DNA from 2 places in the Lysinibacillus sp. NPDC096382 genome. Region 2 is predicted to be linked to the other one. Evidence: riboswitches for the same ligand, from Rfam matches in the RefSeq annotation. Region 2 holds a riboswitch; the other holds the start of a gene.

Region 1 (10,950 bases), on a different contig from region 2:
ATTTACAAGTCTTAACGGCAAGTAAAAATTTAGCAATGTCTATGAGCGTTCGTCTCTCTGCAGCTTTAAGTTATGTTGTATCTGGTGATGAAAAATACATAGAAATGTTTAATGAATATCGTAAAGTAGCAGAAGAAAATAACAGTATTATAGAGAAATACGAAAATACACCTGAGCGTGATGCGCTAGTAGAAATGGCACGTACATGGAGCAATCGCGTTAACACCGAAGTATTCGATGTTTATAAAAAAGGTGATAGAGAATTAGCATTAAAAAATTTAACAGCTATGAATAATCTTGTAATCGAAGTTCGTGTTGGTTATGAAGACTTAGCCAATAAACGCTCGGATGCCATTACTAAGGTAGGAGATGACGTAGTATCAACAAGTTTAAGCAATAAAACAGTTGGAATGATTGTTAGCATTGTATTGACAATCGCAGGTGTCCTCATCGCTATTGTCACTGCTAGAGATATTTCTAAGCCTATTACGATTGTCTCAAAGCGCATGAGTGAATTAGCGGATGGCAATTTGCACCATGAACTACTTCCAATAACTCATCGTGATGAGATTGGTCAATTAATGCTTTCCGCCAATGAAATGAATGAAAAATTAAAGCAAACGATTAGCTCAATCTATACCGTTTCCGAAACAGTAGCAGCTAGTAGCGAAGAGCTGGCCCAATCTTCGAATGAAGTGCAATCAGGTACAGAGCAAATTACCGTGACTATGCAGGAGCTAGCCTCTGGCACAGAAACGCAAGCATCTACAGCAGGTGATTTAGCCGGAACAATGTCTTCTTTCCAACGCAGTATTCATGAAACAACACAGGAAGGCATTAAATTAAAAGAACATTCAAGTCATGTACAAGAACTAACAACAACTGGTAAAGACTTAATGATACAGTCAACACAACAAATGGCAGCTATTAATGAGATTGTGTTAAATTCAGTGAAAAAAGTTGAAGGCTTGAATGCGCAGTCTGCTGAAATTTCCAAGCTTGTTTCTGTCATTGATGATATTTCAAATCAAACAAATTTACTTGCCTTAAACGCTGCCATCGAAGCAGCTCGCGCAGGAGAGCATGGTAAAGGTTTTGCAGTTGTAGCCGATGAAGTTCGTAAACTTGCAGAACAAGTACAATTCTCTGTCACTGATATTTCAACAATCGTCAACCGTATTCAAGGAGAAACTGGCAATGTAACAACTGCTCTGCAATCTGGCTATGAGGAAGTAAAAAGAGGAAACGCCCAACTAAATCAAACAAATGAAACATTTGACCAAATTTCGGAAGCCGTTGAAGAAATGATCCTTAACATAAATACCATTTCAGGCAATTTAAATAAAGTTGCTCAAAATTCCGAGTCTATCAATGTCTCTGTTGATGAAATGGCTTCTATTTCTCAAGAGTCTGCAGCTGGTGTAGAACAAACAACAGCAACTGTAGAGGAAACTGCCGCTACTATGGAGGAAATTTCAAGGAGTGCAAATCAACTCGCTAGTATGGCTGAAGAGCTAAATATCCAATTACAGCGATTTAAAATTTAAAGTACGGATTCTTAATTTGGAGAACGTGAACGTGTTAGGTCTTTAACAGAGATTTCTTTGGTACCCCAAGCAATTTGGGACGATAACGGATCACTTCTCTGCCTCACCGGAGCACTTCGGTTCACTACCTGAGCGTTTAAAATATCCATCTAAAAAAGCTATCTCGACATTACGTCCGAGATAGCTTTCTTTTCTACATTTTAATTTATTGCCACTGTCTAATGGGTACCCTTTCAAGCTCATAGCGTTTAATAATAACACTGATCTTCTGAAACCATTCCTCACATAACTCTAACGCTTCTTGATACGCATCCTCTTCTCTTGATATAGGCTCACCGTTATCAAGAAAAATATATTCTAGAATAGGATCAGATAAGTTATCAGCTACAATTTTCAACGTCAATTGAGACACAGCGTTATCCTCAGGGTCCTCATCATCGGATTCCTCTTCTATATCCAGATCTTCACCAAGTAATGAACTACTTATTAAACTATTGCTAGTCCTAGCAATATACATTTCGTCCTCCACTATAGCAACTTCATATATTTTATTGAATGAGATTTCTTTTGTAATCAAATCTTCTTCTAAATCTTCTCTACTTACGAGAAAAAGTGTATTTGTTAGTTCATTTAGTAATAAAGCATTTAAACAATCATTTGAGATGATGCAATGCGTATGAGGGATAGCCATAAGCTCCTCCTCACTAGCCTCTTTCATTTCATTTAATCTATTGTTATAGATATATCGTTCTTTAACATATCGAATAATTCCTGCTATTAATACTCCTAAACCAATTAAAAAATAGACGTTGCTAAAGATAGCCGCTTCGACTAACTTTGCTAATAATAAATAGGTCATTCCTAGAAATACAAGAAAAAAGGTTTTCATCCATATCCCACCCTCAAAAAGATAATCGATAGGTTTATTTCATCCATGTTAATAGAAATTTTATTCTAACGATTATCTTTTCATTCTTAATTTCTATGGGACCAGTTATTCTGCCATTAAAATGGAGGTTATCTTGATTGTAGCTTTACTGCTCCATCCACTCTCTCTTACCTTTGCAGCCTTATTAGCAAGCATCGTTATTTCCACAACGCCTGCTGTAATCTCCTCAGACAATAATTTTCTATGTGAAAACTTACTTTTTAATTTTTTGTAACAATAAATTTCACAACATTCCCCTGGTAAAATTTATCCATTCCCGAAGTACTTTATTTTGCCAAAACAAGCTAGTGTTGTTGTCCGCATAAAAAAACATGGGGGCATTAAAAATCAATGCCCTCATGTTTCCATTTTTATTTATAAATAATTATCAATTTGAATGTTCCTTTAATTCCTCTTTACTGCCTACATTGTCTAAAGTCTTATCTTTTTCAATTTTATGCATCTCGAGAACATGTTGCGAAGGTGGAATAATCAAACTAACAATAACAATTGTAATACCTGTGATCACAACGCCTGAGAAAACAGGTGCCTGCCACAGCTCATTTAATAAACCTAAAAACCCCTCTGATTGGATAGTAAGACTAGGCACATGTGTTAAAGATGTAATAATGTAATATACTAACCCGACAGATATACTCGCCCAAACTGCAGGTGTACTTACTCGCTTCCAAAACGGCCCTAAAACGATTGGCCAGAAAATTGTTACGAATACAATATCCCATGCCAAGTAGGCTAAATCAATGACTTTCTGGAAGCTGACCGCTAAAACTAAACCTAGCAAAGCACTTAAAATAATAATAAGTCTTGAAAATTTTAACAGTTTTTTAGGATCTGGGTTACGATTAATAAAGTCTAAATAAATGTTTTTCGTGACAATTCCTGAAGTTGCAACATAACACGCGGCTACAGTAGACATCCCCATCGCTGCCATTGCTGTTAAAAAGATGGCTGCTAATAACGGTGGGAAATATCCTTGAGCAAAGGCAAGCATCAATGTCTCTGGATTTGTACTACCAGGATAAATCGTTTTGAACGCTTCTCCTAGCATACCCGGAATCCAGCTAATAGCGATAATAATAGTCCCAGCTATAATCATACTGCGCTGAGCTACTTTTGGACTTTTAGCCGCGGCTACCCTTTGTCCTAAGTCCACTGCCGGAATATCACCAAGTGCTAACACAAGATATAGTGTCCAAAACTCTGCTCCAGCCTTATTGAAGAGTTCACTAATATTCCACCACTCCGGGTTAAATGTTACATCAGGGTAATAGAATAAGATAAAAATTGTGATCCCTACTATACCCGCTACTGCCAGTGCCCCCTGAACAATTTCCGTATAGGCTACAGCCCAAAGGCCCCCAATTACAGAATATAAGGCAGTTAATGATACAAAAAGTAATGCTGCTGGAACGAAATCAATTTGTAATAGCTGCTGAATAATATACGTGCCACCAACTGTTAACGCAGCAGCATTAAAGACACCAAAGGCAATCGCCATTACGACGCCTGTATAAGCACCGAGCTTTTTACTGCCATATCTTAATCCATAGTAATCTGCTAATGTCCAGCCCTTTAATCTACGTAATGGCTTCGTCCAAATGAGTGCTCCAAGAATCATACAAGTCCCTAAACCACCCATTGTCGCTGAACCTTCAAAGCCGCCACTTGTATAACCAGAGCCTACCGCTGCAAAGAAGAATGGGGCTGCTAATAAGGCAGCCACTAGACTTCCTGTGACAACAGATAAAGGCATGCTCCACCCAGCAACAATTAAATCCTCCGCAGTATTAACCCGTTTGTATCCTTTATATCCAATGTAATAAATAAAAATTAAGTATAAGCTAAAGATGATTATATTTAACATAGTATTGCTCCTCAGTTTTTCACATTAACCGTTCATAACGACTCCGCCATTTGGCGTTAATACTTGACCCGTATAGAAATTCGCATTTTCTGAAGCTAAAAATAACACGGTCTTTGCGATTTCTTCTGGTTGAGCTAATCGTTTTAACGGATATTTAGCAGACTCTTCCTCTACATAATTCTCTCCAAATTCCTTTAGGATGTCTGTAAATGTACCACTAGGAGCTACTGCATTGACTAGTATCGAAGGTGCTAACTCTCGTGCCAAAGCCTTCGTAAATGCATTAATACCGCCCTTTGCAGCAGAATAATGCGTAAATTCCTCACAACCTAAACTACCAATATCAGAAGAAATATTAATAATTTTTCCATTGTTTCGTTCTTTCATTCTTTTTGCTGCTTCTCGACAATTGTAGAAACAACCATATAGATGAACTTTGATCATTTTATCCCACTGCTCATCTGTTAAATCCGTAATGCTTGAAGCCTGTGCGAACCCAGCGTTATTGACAAGAACATCAATTTCGCCTAACTGTTTGTCCATATATTGATACATAGCTTGAACTTGATGAGAGTTCGATACATCTGCATTACATTTTATAGCTTGTACACCAAACTTTTCTGCTTGCGCACGAACTTCCTCTGCCTCGTTATCATCACCAATATAATTGATACATATATTAGCCCCTTGCTCGGCAAAGCCCAAAGCAATGGCTTTGCCGATTCCTTTACTTGAACCCGTAATTAGTACATTTTTTCCTTTAAAATTAATATCCATTATTGATCGTTCTCCAATTTAAATTTTGCTACAAGTACCTGCAATTCTTCTGCTGTTTTTCCTAATGAAGAAGATGCTTCTTTCACCTCTTGCATGGTCGTCAATTGCTCTTGTGTTGCATTTGACACATTCGCCGAGAATTCAGATGACTGCTCCGCAGATTGCTTAATATTATTGACAGATGCTGCTACTTCCTCCGAAGAAGCTGAAATTTGTTGAGATGCAGCTGAAATTTCACGTATCTGACTGGCAACTTGTTCTGATGAAGTGAGAATTTCTTTAAAGATTTCCCCTACTTCGTTTGTAAACTCCATACCAGCCTTTACATCTTCTTTACCTTTTTCCATAACAGTGATAGAGGCATTTGAATCAGCTTGAATTGTACTAATTAAATTGTATATTTCCGTTGCAGACTGTGATGATTGTTCCGCTAATCGTCTAACCTCATCAGCGACAACCGCGAAGCCTTTCCCATGCTCTCCTGCTCTAGCAGCTTCGATTGCCGCATTCAATGCTAGTAGATTTGTTTGATCTGCTATGGCTGTAATAAGATTTACGATATCGCTAATTTTTTTCGTATTGATATGTAATCCGTTTATTGTTGTACCGATTTGTTCAACAGAATCATTAATCAACTCCATTTGTGCAATGACTTGCTGAACAACATGATTTCCACGTTCTGAAGCTTGAGAAGCAGAAATAGATGATTCGGCTGCCGTATTAGCAGAGTCAGCAATTTGCTGGATGCCTGTCGCTGTTTCCTCCATAGCAGCAGCTGTTTCCTCAGTCATAACCATTGAAGCCTCAGCGTTTTGCGTGATTTGTCCCATGTCTTGAGCAATAGTAGTTGAGCTGTTATATGTTTCTGCTGCATTAACAGTTAGCTGATTAGCAGCAGAAGAAACGTTGTCAGATGTATTTCTAATATTTAAAATAATATGTTGTAAATTGGAAACCATCGTTTTAATAGATTTAGATAAATTTCCGATTTCGTCCTTCGTTATTTCTAAATCTACATTTATTAATTCTCCATTCGCTACTTGATTTGCAGCGTTCACTACTTTCTTAAGTGGTTTTAATAGACGATCAATAATTATGTAGAGTAAAACTAATAGAAGTAAAATTCCAATAACAGCTATAACGATTTGTTTTATGACACTTGTTTTAATGATCGTATTTATGTAGTCCGCAGAATAATCAATACCTAATAAAGCAATGAGCTTGCCATTGTCATCTTTAATAGGGGTAAACACAGTTCGCCATGAACCATAAGGATCTTCGAAAATATCAGTTACAGCAGTGCTATCATTTTTAATTGCCAATTTAGCTGTTTTTACATGTTCATCTGCTAAATCAGTAAAGATTTCACCCGCTTCATAGACATCGTTCAAATTAGATGTATAGCCGATCGGGTTAACACCATCTGCGTCCTTCACATCCCAAATATAGCTCCAACTCATGATCCCTTGTTCTTCTTGAATCTTATCGAGTTGCTTTTGAATTTTTTTAAATTTAGCGTTAGTCTCTCCCTTTTCAGTCAATAAATCTTTAACATCATTCCTATCAAGATTCATAGCTGTCAATAAACCAACACTTTTCAACTCTTGCTCTAAATCAACAGACATTCGATTGTTTAATTCTCTAATACTTTGTGTAGTAATAATAGCAATTAGAAGCAAAACAATAATAGAAACCGTTAGTAAAAGTTTGTTTTTTAATGAAACATTTTTAAACAACTTCATGATTATTACTTCCTCCTTGATCGTATTTTGGGCAAAAAAAATAACCTATTTCAAAAGAAACAGGCATCAAAGAATATGACTAGCAATATATGTACCTAACTAGTACTCCTTTGCAGCTCAGCCATCATAGTATTTATTACCTTAGATCTGTAGCTTTGCGTCTCTACCTTTCAGTAGATTTGCCCATCTTTTTCCTCCTCAAATTAACACAATGGGTAAAAGTAGTCAATGTTACCAGGTTAAAATTCACATATTTTTTACTATTTTACTATTAGTATAAAATGAATAATATTACTTATTTTTCTCAGCTTATCCACAATTCTCTTCATAACAAATAAAAACAGCTACAACGCAATATTGTAGCTGCTACTATAATTTTAAATAATCAATTACCCCTAAATGATTATTCAAATTAAAGATATATCTATTTTAGTGTCATGTATAAGACCGATGGTATAAATGATAAAGCAAACATGCAGGAATACCACATAGATGTACGGCGTAATGAAAAACGAACTTGTTTCTTTTCTGCATAAAAAATGTCTAACATCACTGAAGCAACAACAAGTGGGATTGTAACACATGCGAAAGCAACTAATAAAATGTTTAAACCAAACATAAAAGCACCCCTCTGTTCGTGAACATTTATTTTTCCTCTTTGTGACAACTTTATGTCATTTTCAGTGTACACAATTCCGCCATAAATTGTCAACTATATTCAACTAAGGAAAATGCGCTTTTTACAGAATATTTTTATCACAGCGAGTATTTTTACGTAAAATTCTTCACGAAAAAGCAACTGCAAAATTGCAGTTGCTTTGTTAATCATTGATCCATTAGTTTTTCATTGAAATTCACACTTGACAATTCAGAGTTAACGTTTTTTAATTTCTATACTTATCTGTCAGCCCTCTTAAAAAATTTCTCACAAAGCGATCGCCACATTCTTTATAGTTACGATGACTTGGATTTCTTAAAATGGCACCTAATTCGCCTTTCGAAACGCTAACGCCTCCATCATATAAAATATCGAGCATCTCCTCAGTCGTTAAGGCTAACGCAATCTTCACTTTCTTTAATACCATATTATTAGGGCTTTCTTTTCCTGAAACAGGTAGTGGTCCTTCTGATTGACCTGGCTTAGGCTTTTGCGGACCCCGTTTAAATGTAATAAATCCATTTAAAAAAGCCTCTACCATTTTATTATTACATTTAATGTATTCTTCTGGTGCTTCTTCCTCATCATAAACTTTAATAAGCATGTTCAATACTTGTTCTTTCGTATAGTCCATGCCACCTAGCTGAAAAATTTTAACCATATCTGTATTTTTGATATCTAATGCATATCTTAAACGAATTAAAATATCATTGTTCGTCATTTTAAAAACCTCCATTTTTAACTGTAAAAGCGCTTCTAATAATCCTATCCTAATTGAAGCATTACTTTATTATAGCAGAGACATTCACAATTTTAGTTAGCTTTCCAAAAGTTACTTTACTAAAGTATTTAGAATGTGCATTTTATTTTTTAACATGTATGATTAGCTAACTCTCGACCATTCTAATCACAAGGAGGTGAGATAAATGGCTAATCGTAGTTCAAATAAGCTTCTAGTTCCCGGTGTACATGAAGCCGTTAATCAATTGAAATATGAAATCGCACAAGAATTTAATGTACAATTAGGGCCAGAAGCCTCTTCTCGTGCAAACGGTTCAGTCGGGGGAGAAATAACAAAACGCCTCGTAGAAATGGCTGAAAAACGTTCAAAAGGTTTATTATAATAATAAATTAAACAAAGAACGAATCCCTTTTTTAAAATTGGCATTCGTTCTTTCATGTTCGGCGGATGTCATGGAATCGGAAAGGGGTTCTTAGAGGATGTTAGCCTAAAATCATCGCATCCATGCGATAACGGCTAACTGACCTGCATCGTGCTGTTGCTGCCACTTCGCTTTCGCACAGACAAAACCAGTTGCTGACGCTGCGTTAGCACTACGCTTTCGCGCAAAAAACATCTGCAGGCCTAAGCACAAAGCCGATTCCAGACACAATTTATGCCGAGGCATAATTGATTTATTTAATTTCAACCGGTTGTAAAGCCTCGCTTGCCCCTTTTTTTAGAGTAAGCATCACGATAAAGGAAATACAATATAAGGCAGCTAAATAGATCATAACGACCGTCATATCATAACTTTGAAGAATATAGCCGACAAAGATTGGTGAAAATCCTCCAATTGCTCTACCAAAGTTAAAAATTGTATTTGTTGCTGTACTTCGAATTTGCACCGGATAGAAGCTACTAATTAAAGCTCCATACCCTGCGAACATCCCGTTTGAGAAGAAGCCGACAATTGCACCACCTAATAAAATTGCGATACTACCTGTGGCATATGCGTATAAAAATACTGCACATGCAGATGTAAGTAAAAAGATTCCGAATGCACGCTTTGCGCCAAATCGGTCCATAAATCGTCCAAATGTTAGCATCCCAATAATCATGCCAACTGCTGTGCTAATTGTCCAAAGTGCCGAGCTTGAAACGGATAGACCTTGAGATTTTTGCAACATAGATGGCAACCAAATCATTAAGCCATTGTAACCAGCAATTTGAACAGTTGCCATAACGATTAATGATATTGTCGTCATCGAAGTTCGAGGCGTTTCAAATAGCTGCACCAACTTACCTTTTTCATGTTGCTTATCGATTTTTTTATTTTTCTGAGCAGCCAGCCACTCCGGTGATTCCTCAAGATTTCTTCGCACGATAAAAGCGAAAATGACAGGTACTACACCAACAAAGAATAAAGCTCTCCATCCTAAAATAGGAAGAATAATGGCACTTAGTAACGCTGCTAAAATAACTCCGTATTGAGCACCTACACTAACATATGAAGAGGCTCTTCCTTGCTTATTCTTCGGCCAAGCCTCGGCAACAAGCGCCATACCAATGCCGTATTCGCCCCCTGCACCGAGACCTGCAATAAATCTATAAATATAAATTTGTTCAATAGTTGTTGCTAACCCAGTTAAAGCTGTACCAATTGCAAACAGCAAGACGGTATAAGTAAACACTTTTACCCGCCCATACTTATCAGCTAAAACCCCGAAAATAATGCCACCTAACAGCATACCAATATTCGTTACGGCAGAAATGAGCCCACCCGTTGCGAAATCAATGTTAAATTCCGAAATAATCATTGTCATTGCAAAGGAGATAAACATAATGTCCATCCCTTCCAACGTTAAACCAGCTACTGAAGCTACCACTGTTTTCTTACGATAATCCATCTTTACAATCCTCCAGTTTCTGTTGATAAAGATCTCTTTTTGAGGGAATGGATTATACAATTCTTGTCCATTCTCTTTTGAAGCCTCACGGGACTCCATTAAAAGAGGTTGAAGCAAAATAAAAGCCCTTCTGTCACAGAGGACAAAAGGGCATGCCAAATCAAAGATATTATTAGCCTTAAAATATCAAGTAGCCCTTTTCAGCCTCTCTGGACCGTATTAAAGGAAATTTATTTCGTTCATTTATGTTGTTCTACATTTTATAAGATTATTATTGAAATAGCAATGCCTTATAGTAGAAAAAATTACCTTAGCTCTTAGTTGAGATAGGAGGCCATTTTCATCTATATCAAAAAAGTCTTTAAGCTGTACAACAGTATACCCATAGCGCTCCAAGTTTTCTTGAATAAGCGCACTTAATTCAGTATCGTCTTCAATATGCATAAGTTTGTACATAGTTAATTCTCCTTTTGGGCAATAAGTAACAGCTATTTTAGAAAAAGTTATTTAAAGAATCATTAAAAATGTTATTACATATAATACCATTTTATGATATATAATGTATAGATGGAATTGATACAGGGAACTCGCATAGCCAACCTTCTAAACTGCGAAATCCCATACTACGAGGAGGATTATTTTGAGCCAATCATCAACAGAAATTTTCATACGTAATTTTGAAAATGGAGACATGCCTTTACTTGGAGAATTGTACCAATCCGTTACAGCAAAAGAAAATGCGACATTTTGGTGGGTCGGAGACGAAGATAATTGGCGTAACG
Region 2 (10,950 bases):
ATTTAGGTGGTTCAAAAGTAAACAACGCTGTAAGTGGTAATGCACACTTCCGCGCACCATCTGAAGAAGAAGCTATTGATCAAATTAAGAAGCTATTAAGCTACTTACCACAAAATAATAAAGAAAAAGCTCCTCGTCAGGCACGTCCAGAGGGTGATGACTATCGTCCGGAAATCGTGGATACTGTACCGATCGAAACAACTCGTCCTTATGATGTACGAAAAGTAGTCGAGCAAATAGTGGACGAAGGCTCGTTTATGGAAGTTCATGCAGAATTTGCGAAAAACGTTGTAGTTGGTTTTGCGCGTATTGCTGGTGAATCAGTTGGTCTTGTATGTAACCAACCTAAAGTATTAGCTGGTGGATTAGATATTGACTCTTCAGACAAGGCTGCTCGTTTTATTCGTACTTGTGATGCTTATAATATACCAATCATCACATTTGAAGACGTTTCTGGTTTCTTCCCAGGCGTTAAACAAGAGCATGGCGGTATCATTCGTCACGGAGCGAAAATCCTTTATGCATACTCAGAAGCAACTGTACCAAAAATTACAGTGATTCTGCGTAAAGCATATGGTGGTGCGTATGTTGCCCTTAACTCTAAATCAATTGGGGCAGACTTAGTATTTGCTTGGCCTAACGCAGAAATTGCGGTTATGGGTGCGGCAGGTGCAGCTAACATTATCTTCGCGCGTGAAATTGCAAAATCGGAAGATCCAGAAGCAACGCGTGCAGCGAAAATTGAAGAATATAAGGATAAATTTGCAAATCCATACGTGGCGGCATCTCGCGGTATGGTAGACGATGTTATCGACCCACGTGATACACGTATTAAGCTAATTCAAGGGCTAGATATGTTATCAAACAAACATGAAACACGTCCAGAGAAAAAGCACGGAAACATTCCTCTATAAAAATTGTACAAGCCTAGTATCCTTTGGGGTTACTAGGCTTTCTTTTTACGAACATTTGATAATAAAAGATCTATTGGAAATAACAGATAATTGAAACATTCCCTATTTTCATTCGTACATATATATGAGGAGTTGAGATGGATGGAATGGAAACAATTACAAAAAGAGCAAGAAATGATTCATGCACAATTAAGAACTGCTAGTAGGTTAAGTGAACAAAAGGATTTAATTGAAAGGCAAATCGAGCGTGCACAACAGGAAATTTACAAACATTCTAAAGCACTCAATCAAATTCGTTTGAAACTCGATAAGTTAGAAGGTTTTTCTTTTATGAATACGATTCGTACGTGGGCAGGGCAACAAGATGAGCTACGTGCAGAAAAAATTGATGAAGCAGCTATTCTTGAATTAAAAATAAATGAAGCAAAGAAGATGGAACTTGATTTGACAGATGATTTACGGCAAATAAACACTAAACTTACTCAAATTAACGAACATGAGTTGCATGAAGTTTTAAAGCAATTAAATGCTAAAAAGAAAGGCTATTTACAAATACATGAGCCTGAACAGGCAAAAAGGCTTGAACAATTAGCGCACGAAGAAATGTTAACGAAACAACTTATTATAGAGATAGGGGAAGCAGAAGAAGCTGGTGAAGCAGCACTTACTAAGCTTGGACAAGCTGCAGAGTCCTTGCATTCTGCAAGTGGTTACTCAGCATGGGATACGTTTTTTGGTGGGGGTCTCATTGCTACACATTTAAAGCATGATGCACTTGATGAGTCCGAAAATTATCTTCATAATGCTCAAATTGCATTACAGCGCTTCCAAAACGAACTACTGGATGTACAAGATATGTCAACGAAATCGTTAGCAGTTGAAACAGATGGATTTGTAAAATTTGCGGACTATTTCTTTGATGATATTTTTTCAGCTTGGTCTGTCCATTCTAAAATATCTACCGCAAGAGAGCAGGTTTCTCGTGTACAAGATGATGTACATAATACGATCTTACGTCTACAGGATAAACATAATAAGGCAGATGGCTATTTGCAGTCTCTACATAAAGAAAAAGAAGCGATCTTTCAAAAGTAATCTGTAAAAAGACTTTCCCTTTAACGGTAAATTAGTAATAACATAAAAAGCAGAAAAAAACGCTCAATAATCTGAGCGTTTTTTTGTGTAAAGCCCCTGTTTGACTGACGAAGGTTATTAAGTATCACCGTAGTATTCTGCAAAATGCAAAAATCCAAATTTCCTCACAAGAAAGTTTCTTAATTCGCCATGAGTAGCTTTTTCTATTGGAGGATTTGTTAGGGTGTATGCTTTGGCATTTAATTCAGCAAATTTATCTTTATCTACTGCATTATGTTCTTTATCTTCAATAATCCCTGAAGAAATTGCGGCTTTTGGATAACCCATTAAAAATATATGTGTTCTTAATGCCATACTTGGTGTTGAATGCAACAATATAATTACAACCAACAAAGAAACAATAATTATAACTTTTTTCTTCAAGTCACCGCACCCCCAAAATTGACGTGAATAATCTATAAAATATTAATTTTAACATAAATTTCCATTTATCTTCAAAAAAGTAGTCCGCTAAAAAAGCACTTTTACCCGTCTATAATTTGCGAATTAAATTGAAGAGGATAATTATAGCCATCAATTGAAAAACAATGTAATCGTTTTATTTTACCAAACGCAGCAGTATGCTAAAATATAGAAGATAACTATGACGTGGATAACACGTAAACTAAGGGAGTCCTACAACATGACAAGTCGTTTAGTAGAAGAGTTTTTTGAGCTCGTACAAATCGATTCAGAAACAAAACATGAAGAAGTGATTGCGCCGATTTTAATCGACAAATTAACAGCACTTGGTTTTACAGTAGAACAAGATGATGCACATACTCGTAACGGGCATGGAGCAGGTAATATACTTGCTACGCTAAAGGGTTCATTAGATATTGACCCAATTTATTTTACTTCTCATATGGATACAGTTGTCCCAGGTAAAGGGATTAAACCATCTCTTCGTGAAGATGGCTATATCGTTTCAGATGGTACAACTATTTTAGGTGCTGATGACAAAGCAGGTCTTGCCGCATTATTTGAAATGGCTAAACGCTTAAAAGAGCAAAATATTGAACATGGTGATATTGAATTTATTATTACAGCTGGCGAGGAAAGTGGGCTCGTTGGCGCTAAAGAGTTAGATCCATCTAAAATTAAAGCGAAATACGGCTTTGCTGTAGACAGTGATGGCAAAGTAGGAGGAATTGTAACAGCGGCTCCATTCCAAGCAAAAATTTCTGTTAAAATAATTGGGAAAACAGCACACGCTGGTGTCGCTCCAGAAAAAGGAGTGTCTGCGATTACGGTTGCTTCCAAATGTATTGCACAAATGAAGCTAGGTCGATTAGATGAAGAAACAACAGCTAATATTGGTCGCTTTGAGGGTGGGCAGGCAACAAATATTGTATGTGACGAAGTAACAATTCTCGCGGAGGCTCGTTCGATAGACAAAGCGAAGCTAGATGCCCAAACGAAGCATATGCAGGAGACGTTTGAGCAAGTAGCGGCTTCCTTAGGTGCGAAGGCTGAAGTTGAAGTGAAGCTAATGTATCCTGGATTCCGTGTAACAGAATCAGATAAAGTTGTGCAAGTGGCAATGGCAGCTGTACACAACATCGATCGTACACCAAAGCTTGGTATTTCAGGCGGAGGTTCCGATGCTAATGTTATTGCGGGCTTTGGCATCCCTACAGTAAATCTTTCTGTTGGATACGAGGATATTCATACAACAAATGAAAAAATCCCAGTCGAAGAATTAGAAAAATTAGCGGATTTACTTGTTGAAATCATCAAAGAGTCTGCGAAAAAATAACTACAAAAATCGAGGATGTGACCGCATGGAAAGTGTAAAGGCAGTAGTTTTTGCTTGTGGTACAGAGGAATATGCCGTACCTGTAGAACAAGCGATTTCGATTGAAAAGTTAGAGCAAGTAACACCGATTCCTCACTTGCCTAATTATCTTCTAGGCTTCACAAGAATTCGTGGCGAGCTTGTCCCTGTGCTTGATTTTGAGCGTATTCTTTATAATCGTTCTTCTAATGCTGTAACAGCACGGATTATAGTATTGAACACGGATGTTGTGAATTATGGATTACTTGTAACAGAAGCTCGTGAAATTCTTGATTTTGATGAGTCGGTATTAAAGCAGATGGGACTTGTTAATTATTCAAAAACACGCTATTTTACAGCTGTGGCTAATCTTGAAAATCGTATGATCACATACGTTGACCCGAAGATACTTGTGAATTCATTAGAAGGTATACGTGAAATAATAAATTATTTACACAAAATGCTTGAAAATGAAAAAGAAAACGCAGAGGCATAAGTTTTTGTATGATTAAATCATTCAATACAATATTTCATAGATAATATTTGAGACAGAATTACAAATGTGTGATTCTGTCTTTCTTTTTAAGTAGCTTTATTAAAAGGAAACTGAATACCTATGTCGAATATTAAGCTTATCACCAAAACGTGTCGTTGATTTTCGTTCCGACTAGTCGCTTTCATTGGGACGTCCGATGGGCTGCGAAACAAATAAGTAAATAATTCTTTTTTGAGGAGGTATTTGTCATATGGATACAGAGAAAAAGCAAACACCTGAAGAAAAAAGAGAACACTTAAGGCAAAGTGAAATAAAAAACAATCCTACTGGCTCTTTAAACGATGGAATAAATAGGGGAACTAGCGGAAATTTAAATGGTATGGGTTGGAAAGAGACGTTAATATTAGTTTTAGTGTTATTCATAGGCTACATTATATACAAATTATTTTTCAATTAAAGATATGAAAGGAATCGATATATCTCCATAATCTTCTATCCGCGATTTTTCAATCGCTACAAGTTATCAACATAATTACTTATTTCTAACATAGTAAAAATAACCTGTGTTCATATGCACATATTTGAAAGTTATCAATAAAATTATGCGATTTACCTACTGACATATCCATACTAACATCGTATTATGTATGGTAAGAAAACTACTGTAAAAGGCAAACTTCACCGAAAGGGAAGGACGCAAAGCCATGAGTCTAAACACTATTTTAGTGCATGATTGTCAGGTTGCCAGGTTCTATTCTATGAGCCTCGGCCAATAGAATGGAGATGTAATATATGGGAAGTCGTTCACTATCAAAAGCGATCATTGTTTTTATAGTAGCAATTGTAAGTACGCTAGGATTAACAATGGGAAAGGTAGACGCAATGGCCATGCAGGATAGGGCTACTTGGTTATGGGACACGACAAAGATTGTTGAAGATGAATCAGGAGTACTTTCATTTTTAGAAAGCAAACAAGTTAATAAATTATATTTACAAATTAATAGTGATATAGCAAGTAATTTTTACAAAAGTTTTATCGATAAAGCAACGGCAAAAGGGATAAAAGTATATGCGTTAGATGGTTCTACAAGTTGGGTTTCAACAGAAGGCTATAAAATGCAGGATCAGCTATTTGATTGGTTACAAACATATAATGGGAATGCAGCAGCAACAGAGCAATTTTCTGGCGTTCATCTTGATGTAGAGCCCTATTTAAATAGTGGCTGGAGCTCGAACCAAGCGAAAACGATTGAATCCTATCAAGCGCTTCTTACTAGAGCGAAAGGGGATACCGACCGATTACTATTGCCATTGGAAGTTGATATGCCATTTTGGTTTGACGAAATTACATACAAAAACCAATTCGGTAAAGGTTTATTAGCTGACTGGGTAATTGACCAAGTGGAAAGTGTTTCAATAATGGCTTATCGAGATGTTGCTAAAGACATTATTAATATCGTTGAACATGAAATAAATTATGCAAAAAAAGTAAAAAAGTCAATTGTTATTGGTGTGGAAACAGGAGCCACTGATGAAGGAAATACTATTACCTTCTATGATGATGGAGAAGCCTATATGAACAAACAGTTAGCACAAGTTCATCAATATTATGCCAATAAAAAAAGTTATAATGGTTTTGCCATTCATCATGTTGATAGTTGGATGAATATGCAGCCGTAAAAAATCCTCTCCAGCATTAAGTTGGAGAGGATTTTCTTTGCCTTATGAAAGTCGGCCGCTATAGTCTTCGAATTTAAATTCACGAATGACTTTAATGCCTTCTTCATCGTTATAAGAAACGATTGATGGAAGATTTACGCCATTAAACATATGATTTTTCACCATTGAGTAATGTGCCATATCTGTAAATACTAGACGATCGCCTGATTGTAAAGGTTGTTCAAATGAATAATCACCAATTACATCACCAGCCAGACAAGTAAGCCCGCCTAGACGATACGTGTAAGCTAGCTCATTTGGTTGACCAGAACCAATAATCATTGGGCGGTATGGCATTTCTAGAACATCTGGCATATGGCAAGTTGCCGATGTATCTAAAATTGCTAGGTCCATACCGTTTTTCTGTACATCGAGAACAGTTGCTACTAAATAACCTGTATTAAGTGCAACAGCTTCACCTGGCTCTAAATAGACGAGAAGGTTATACTTGTCTTGAATGTAATTAATGATATTCACAAGCTTTTCTACATCATAATCCTCACGAGTGATATGGTGACCTCCACCAAAGTTTAACCATTTCATTTGATGTAAGACATCACCAAATTTTTCTTCGACAACTTGTATAATACGCTCTAACGTATCGGAGTTTTGCTCACACATTGCATGGAAGTGTAAGCCATCGATACCGTCAAGCTGTGACTTGTCGAAGTTGGCTAATGTTGTGCCAAGACGAGAATTCGTGTAGCAAGGGTCGTAAAGTGCTGTTTCAATTTCAGAGTACTCAGGATTGATACGAATACCACATTCAATTGTTTTACCAGCGGATTTTACTTTGTCCTTATATTGATTCCATTGGTTAAATGAATTAAATACAATATGATCAACGTAGCCAAGAAGCTCGTCCATTTCATGTTCGACGTAAGCTGGTGCATAGACATGAACTTCTTTGCCCATTTTTTCATAGCCGAGTTGAGCTTCAAATAATGAGCTGGACGTAATTCCTGCTAAATATTCACCCACTAATGGGAACGTGGAATGCATTGAAAACCCTTTTAAGGCAAGTAAAATACGGCAGCCTGTGCGATCTTGAATCGATTTTAAAAGTTCTAGATTTTTTGTTAATAATCGTTTATCCACTACGTAAGAAGGGGATGGAACTTTTGAGAAATCAATTGGCTTCATCGACTTAATTCCTTCGCATCTAACTCAAGGTCAAGTAATTCTGGATTATGGCTTTCTTGCCATGGTAGACCCCATTTATTTAGTGCATCCATGAATGGATCTGGATTGAAATCTTCGACATTCCAAACGCCAGGTTTACGCCATTGACCGTTCATCACAAGCATTGCACCAATCATTGCTGGTACACCTGTTGTGTAGGAAATTGCCTGTGAACCAACTTCGTTATAGCATTCCTCGTGGTCACACACATTGTAGACATAATAAGTTTTTTCCTTACCATCTTTTAGACCGCGAATGATACAACCGATATTAGTTTTTCCTTTTGTACGTGGTCCAAGTGATGCTGGATCAGGCAGTACAGCTTTAAGGAAGTGAATTGGTTGAATCATTTGTCCTTCAAATTCAATCGGCTCAATAGAAGTCATACCAACATTCTCTAATACTTTTAAATGTGTTAAGTATTTTTCAGAGAATGTCATCCAGAAGCGGATTTGCTTTAAACCTTTAATGTTTTTAGCAAGTGATTCTAGTTCTTCATGGTATAAAAGGTAAATATCTTTTGGTCCGATTTCTGGTAAGTTATAAATCTCTTTTTTCTCAAGTGGTGCAGTTTCAACCCACTGACCTTCTTTCCAGTAACGACCATTCGCAGTAATTTCACGAATGTTGATTTCTGGGTTGAAGTTTGTAGCGAAATGGTAACCGTGATCACCAGCATTTGCATCCACAATATCTATGTAGTGGATTTCATCAAATTCATGTTTTTGTGCATGAGCTGTGAAAACGCCCGTTACACCTGGATCAAAACCACTACCAAGTAAAGCAGTTAAACCAGCTTTTTCGAACTTCTCTTTATAAGCCCATTGCCATTTATATTCAAATTTTGCCGTTTCAGGTGGCTCGTAGTTTGCAGTATCCACATAGTGTACACCTGTCGCTAAGCAAGCATCCATAATCGTTAAGTCTTGATAAGGTAGTGCTACATTAATAACAACTTGTGGTCCGAAGGCTTTAATTAGCTCAATAACCTCTTCCGTATTGTCTGCGTCTACCTGTGCGGTATGAATCTTTGTTTTTCCGCCATCTAGTTTTTCTTTTAGAGCGTCACATTTTGAAACAGTTCTACTTGCGATACAAATCTCCTCAAACACGTCCGAATTTTGAACACACTTGTGTACCACAACACTGGCTACTCCGCCAGCTCCTATAATCAATGCTTTACCCAATTGTCTACCCCCAAATTCATATAAGTATTGTCAAACAAGCTGATTATACAGAAAATTGAATTACTACTCAATCATTCTTTTTAAATTTTCTACAAAATTTTTTATTTTTCAACAATAATGTAGCGTATTCAGAGGGGAATGCCACGAAAAAAGAAGCATTTCGTGAAAAAAATTCCCTTAACTCTGATGTAGAAAAGAGAAAATCATTTTTTGTTCAATGGCAGCGTTTGGGGAAATCTGGGGTGACTTCAAAACTGTAGTCTGAAACCACCCGAGTTATTTAAAAAAACGATTCGATATTTGTTGTTTTTCATCCCCCCATAAATAAAAAAAGATCAGTAGTAATGTGCTTAAAAACCCCATCACAAGGGCATATGTGCTGAGGGCCACATCTACTTGACTTTGCATAGCGTAAATGAAAATAGCTCCTAGTGTTAACAAATTTCCAATAATAAGCGATACAAAATGAAATCGTCTATTCATAGCACAAGCCCTCCAATATACATGTTCTCAAAAAAAGAAAATTCACTTCAATTATCTCACAATTCAGAACTTTGTCCAATGTTTTTTATCTGGGGATTGACTTAGCGGCGGAAAGCATGTCCAAGCAGTGGAAGGTCATGACCAAGCGGCGAAACCCCGTGCCGAGTAACGCGAGTATCGGACACCCTCGAGAAAACGCCCAGTCGAAACGGAAATCAACCCTCGTTATGTGATGAACTATAATGTGGTCTACTGATTCAATATTAAATTAAAAGAATTGTAGAAAAATTATTTCTATTTAGTTTGTTTTAGATTTAAAGATGGTAAAATACCTATAATACTTTTCTTTTGGTGAAGGTGAGGATTTTAATAGTGATTAAACAGTTTGGTGAGCAAGTACAACAGATAAATGAATTATTTTTAAATGGTCATGTGAAAGAGAGCTATCAATTAGCCAAAGCATTGTTAGCTAATAGTGCGTTTACAGAACATGAATCTTTTCCAACAATTCAACAGCACGTCGCATTGTTGGAAGCGAACGGTTATGCAAATATGCCTATTCCTTCTGCTGAAAAAGTGAAGCAAAGTGTTGAACGAACAGATGGCTCCTACCCAGAGCGTGATGTACTCGCTGCATATATAGGAAGTGAGGATGAACAGCAATTCGGTAAAGTAGTAGATGAATTATTAGCTGGATCGGTCGAGGCACAAGCGAATGCTTACTATACAATGGCTGAATATTTTGCTCTTGCTAAGGAGCATGATAAAGCACTTGTACAATATGCAGAAGCGATAAAACTACAGCCAAATAAAGCTCTTTACTGGGGAGCATTCGCACAGTTTTTGAGTCGAAATGAAGGCAGTCCGTATTTGGCACTTCGTCTTATTGAAGAAGCTATTCAGTTAGATGGCATGAACCCTCGCTGGTATTACATTCAAGGAAATATTTTTTTACAGCTAGTCGCTACTACAAAAAATTTAAGCTATTTACCTGCTCTAGAAGAAGCATGGGAAAAGGCTAAAAAGCGTTGCTCTGCCAAGCAAGTGGGATTAAAGGTGGACATTGCGAAATCTAATGACGTGCTAGCGCAATGGAAAAAGCAAATGCTGTAATCACGTTTTTAGTAGAAAAAAGCTCAGATAAGAATATAAAAACTTGAATAACAAATAAGAATAGGTGCCCCAATAATAGCATACAAATAAATTAGTAAAGCATCAGCATACAAAAATGAATTTTTATTAGAAAAAATGACCTTTTGTGTATTTTTATGCTACTATACAATTATAAACGGACGTATGAAACCTATCTTATTGCATGAAAGAAGTGTTTAGTTGAGTCTATATGTAGCGTATGTATTGGTAGGACTTGCGATTGCCATGCCTGTTGGGGCTATTACAGTAGAAATGACAAAGCAAGGACTAAAAAATGGCTTTATGCATGGTTGGGCTGTCGGTCTTGGTGGTATGACAATTGATTTTGTATTAGTTTTTGCATTGTATATGGGACTAGCTTCCATTTTAGCAATGCCTATCATTCAAATTCCTATGTGGATTATAGGAGCGGGCTTTTTATTCCTTTTAGGGCTGGACTCTATAAAAAATGCTGATCATGGTATTACGCTTGCAGGAGAGAAAGTGACAAAATCATTTTTTACTTCTTATCGTAATGGTTTACTAGTTGCAATTTCACCTGGAAATTTAGTATTCTGGGTAAATGTTTTCGGTGTTGTACTAGCTAAATCATATGGGCAAGGACAGTCAGCAAACTTTTTAGTGATTGCGGCAGGGGTTCTAAGTGGCATATTGTTGCATGATATTGGCTTGATGACCATTGTTTCAGTTACCCGTAAAGCGATGAGTCGTAAGGTCATTAAGTCACTCACGATGGTTGCGGGCGTTTTATTAATAGGCTTTGCCGGGTATTTTATTTATGAATTTATACAAGCTATTAAGAGTTATATATGAAAAGTGCGATCCAATACGATCGCACTTTTTCAATGATCCTGTATTGCTGGTCAGTAAAGATGATAGTCTCACTATGCTGAAATCTCGGTATTT

Evidence for each region. A riboswitch is a leader RNA that binds a small molecule or an ion and turns the genes downstream of it on or off. The one in region 2 is predicted to bind cyclic di-GMP.
Region 1: linked by a shared signal. The riboswitch ahead of ACIQZA_RS18495 (methyl-accepting chemotaxis protein) and the one ahead of ACIQZA_RS21415 (amidase) in region 2 are both predicted to bind cyclic di-GMP.

What each region holds. Positions count from the first base shown of each region.
Region 1 covers NZ_JBIWFC010000015.1:39,482-50,431, reverse strand. Annotated here, with positions in the region: gene ACIQZA_RS18515 (methyl-accepting chemotaxis protein) at 1-1,547, shown strand, start outside; gene ACIQZA_RS18510 (hypothetical protein) at 1,753-2,436, opposite strand; gene ACIQZA_RS18505 (sodium:solute symporter family protein) at 2,864-4,360, opposite strand; gene ACIQZA_RS18500 (SDR family NAD(P)-dependent oxidoreductase) at 4,385-5,137, opposite strand; gene ACIQZA_RS18495 (methyl-accepting chemotaxis protein) at 5,137-6,879, opposite strand; cyclic di-GMP riboswitch class I at 6,988-7,073, opposite strand; gene ACIQZA_RS18490 (hypothetical protein) at 7,304-7,498, opposite strand; gene ACIQZA_RS18485 (YehS family protein) at 7,764-8,258, opposite strand; gene ACIQZA_RS18480 (alpha/beta-type small acid-soluble spore protein) at 8,464-8,661, shown strand; gene ACIQZA_RS18475 (hypothetical protein) at 8,773-8,895, opposite strand; gene ACIQZA_RS18470 (MFS transporter) at 8,954-10,168, opposite strand; gene ACIQZA_RS18465 (response regulator) at 10,412-10,624, opposite strand; gene ACIQZA_RS18460 (GNAT family N-acetyltransferase) at 10,809-10,950, shown strand, end outside.
Region 2 covers NZ_JBIWFC010000020.1:85,990-96,939, forward strand. Annotated here, with positions in the region: gene ACIQZA_RS21385 (acyl-CoA carboxylase subunit beta) at 1-914, shown strand, start outside; gene ACIQZA_RS21390 (hypothetical protein) at 1,056-2,009, shown strand; gene ACIQZA_RS21395 (hypothetical protein) at 2,127-2,432, opposite strand; gene ACIQZA_RS21400 (M20/M25/M40 family metallo-hydrolase) at 2,692-3,807, shown strand; gene ACIQZA_RS21405 (chemotaxis protein CheW) at 3,833-4,321, shown strand; gene ACIQZA_RS21410 (DUF6366 family protein) at 4,572-4,778, shown strand; cyclic di-GMP riboswitch class I at 4,982-5,070, shown strand; gene ACIQZA_RS21415 (amidase) at 5,114-6,001, shown strand; gene nspC (carboxynorspermidine decarboxylase) at 6,044-7,183, opposite strand; gene ACIQZA_RS21425 (saccharopine dehydrogenase family protein) at 7,180-8,409, opposite strand; gene ACIQZA_RS21430 (hypothetical protein) at 8,686-8,892, opposite strand; gene ACIQZA_RS21435 (tetratricopeptide repeat protein) at 9,265-10,005, shown strand; gene ACIQZA_RS21440 (LysE family transporter) at 10,225-10,857, shown strand; gene ACIQZA_RS21445 (Cj0069 family protein) at 10,929-10,950, opposite strand, start outside.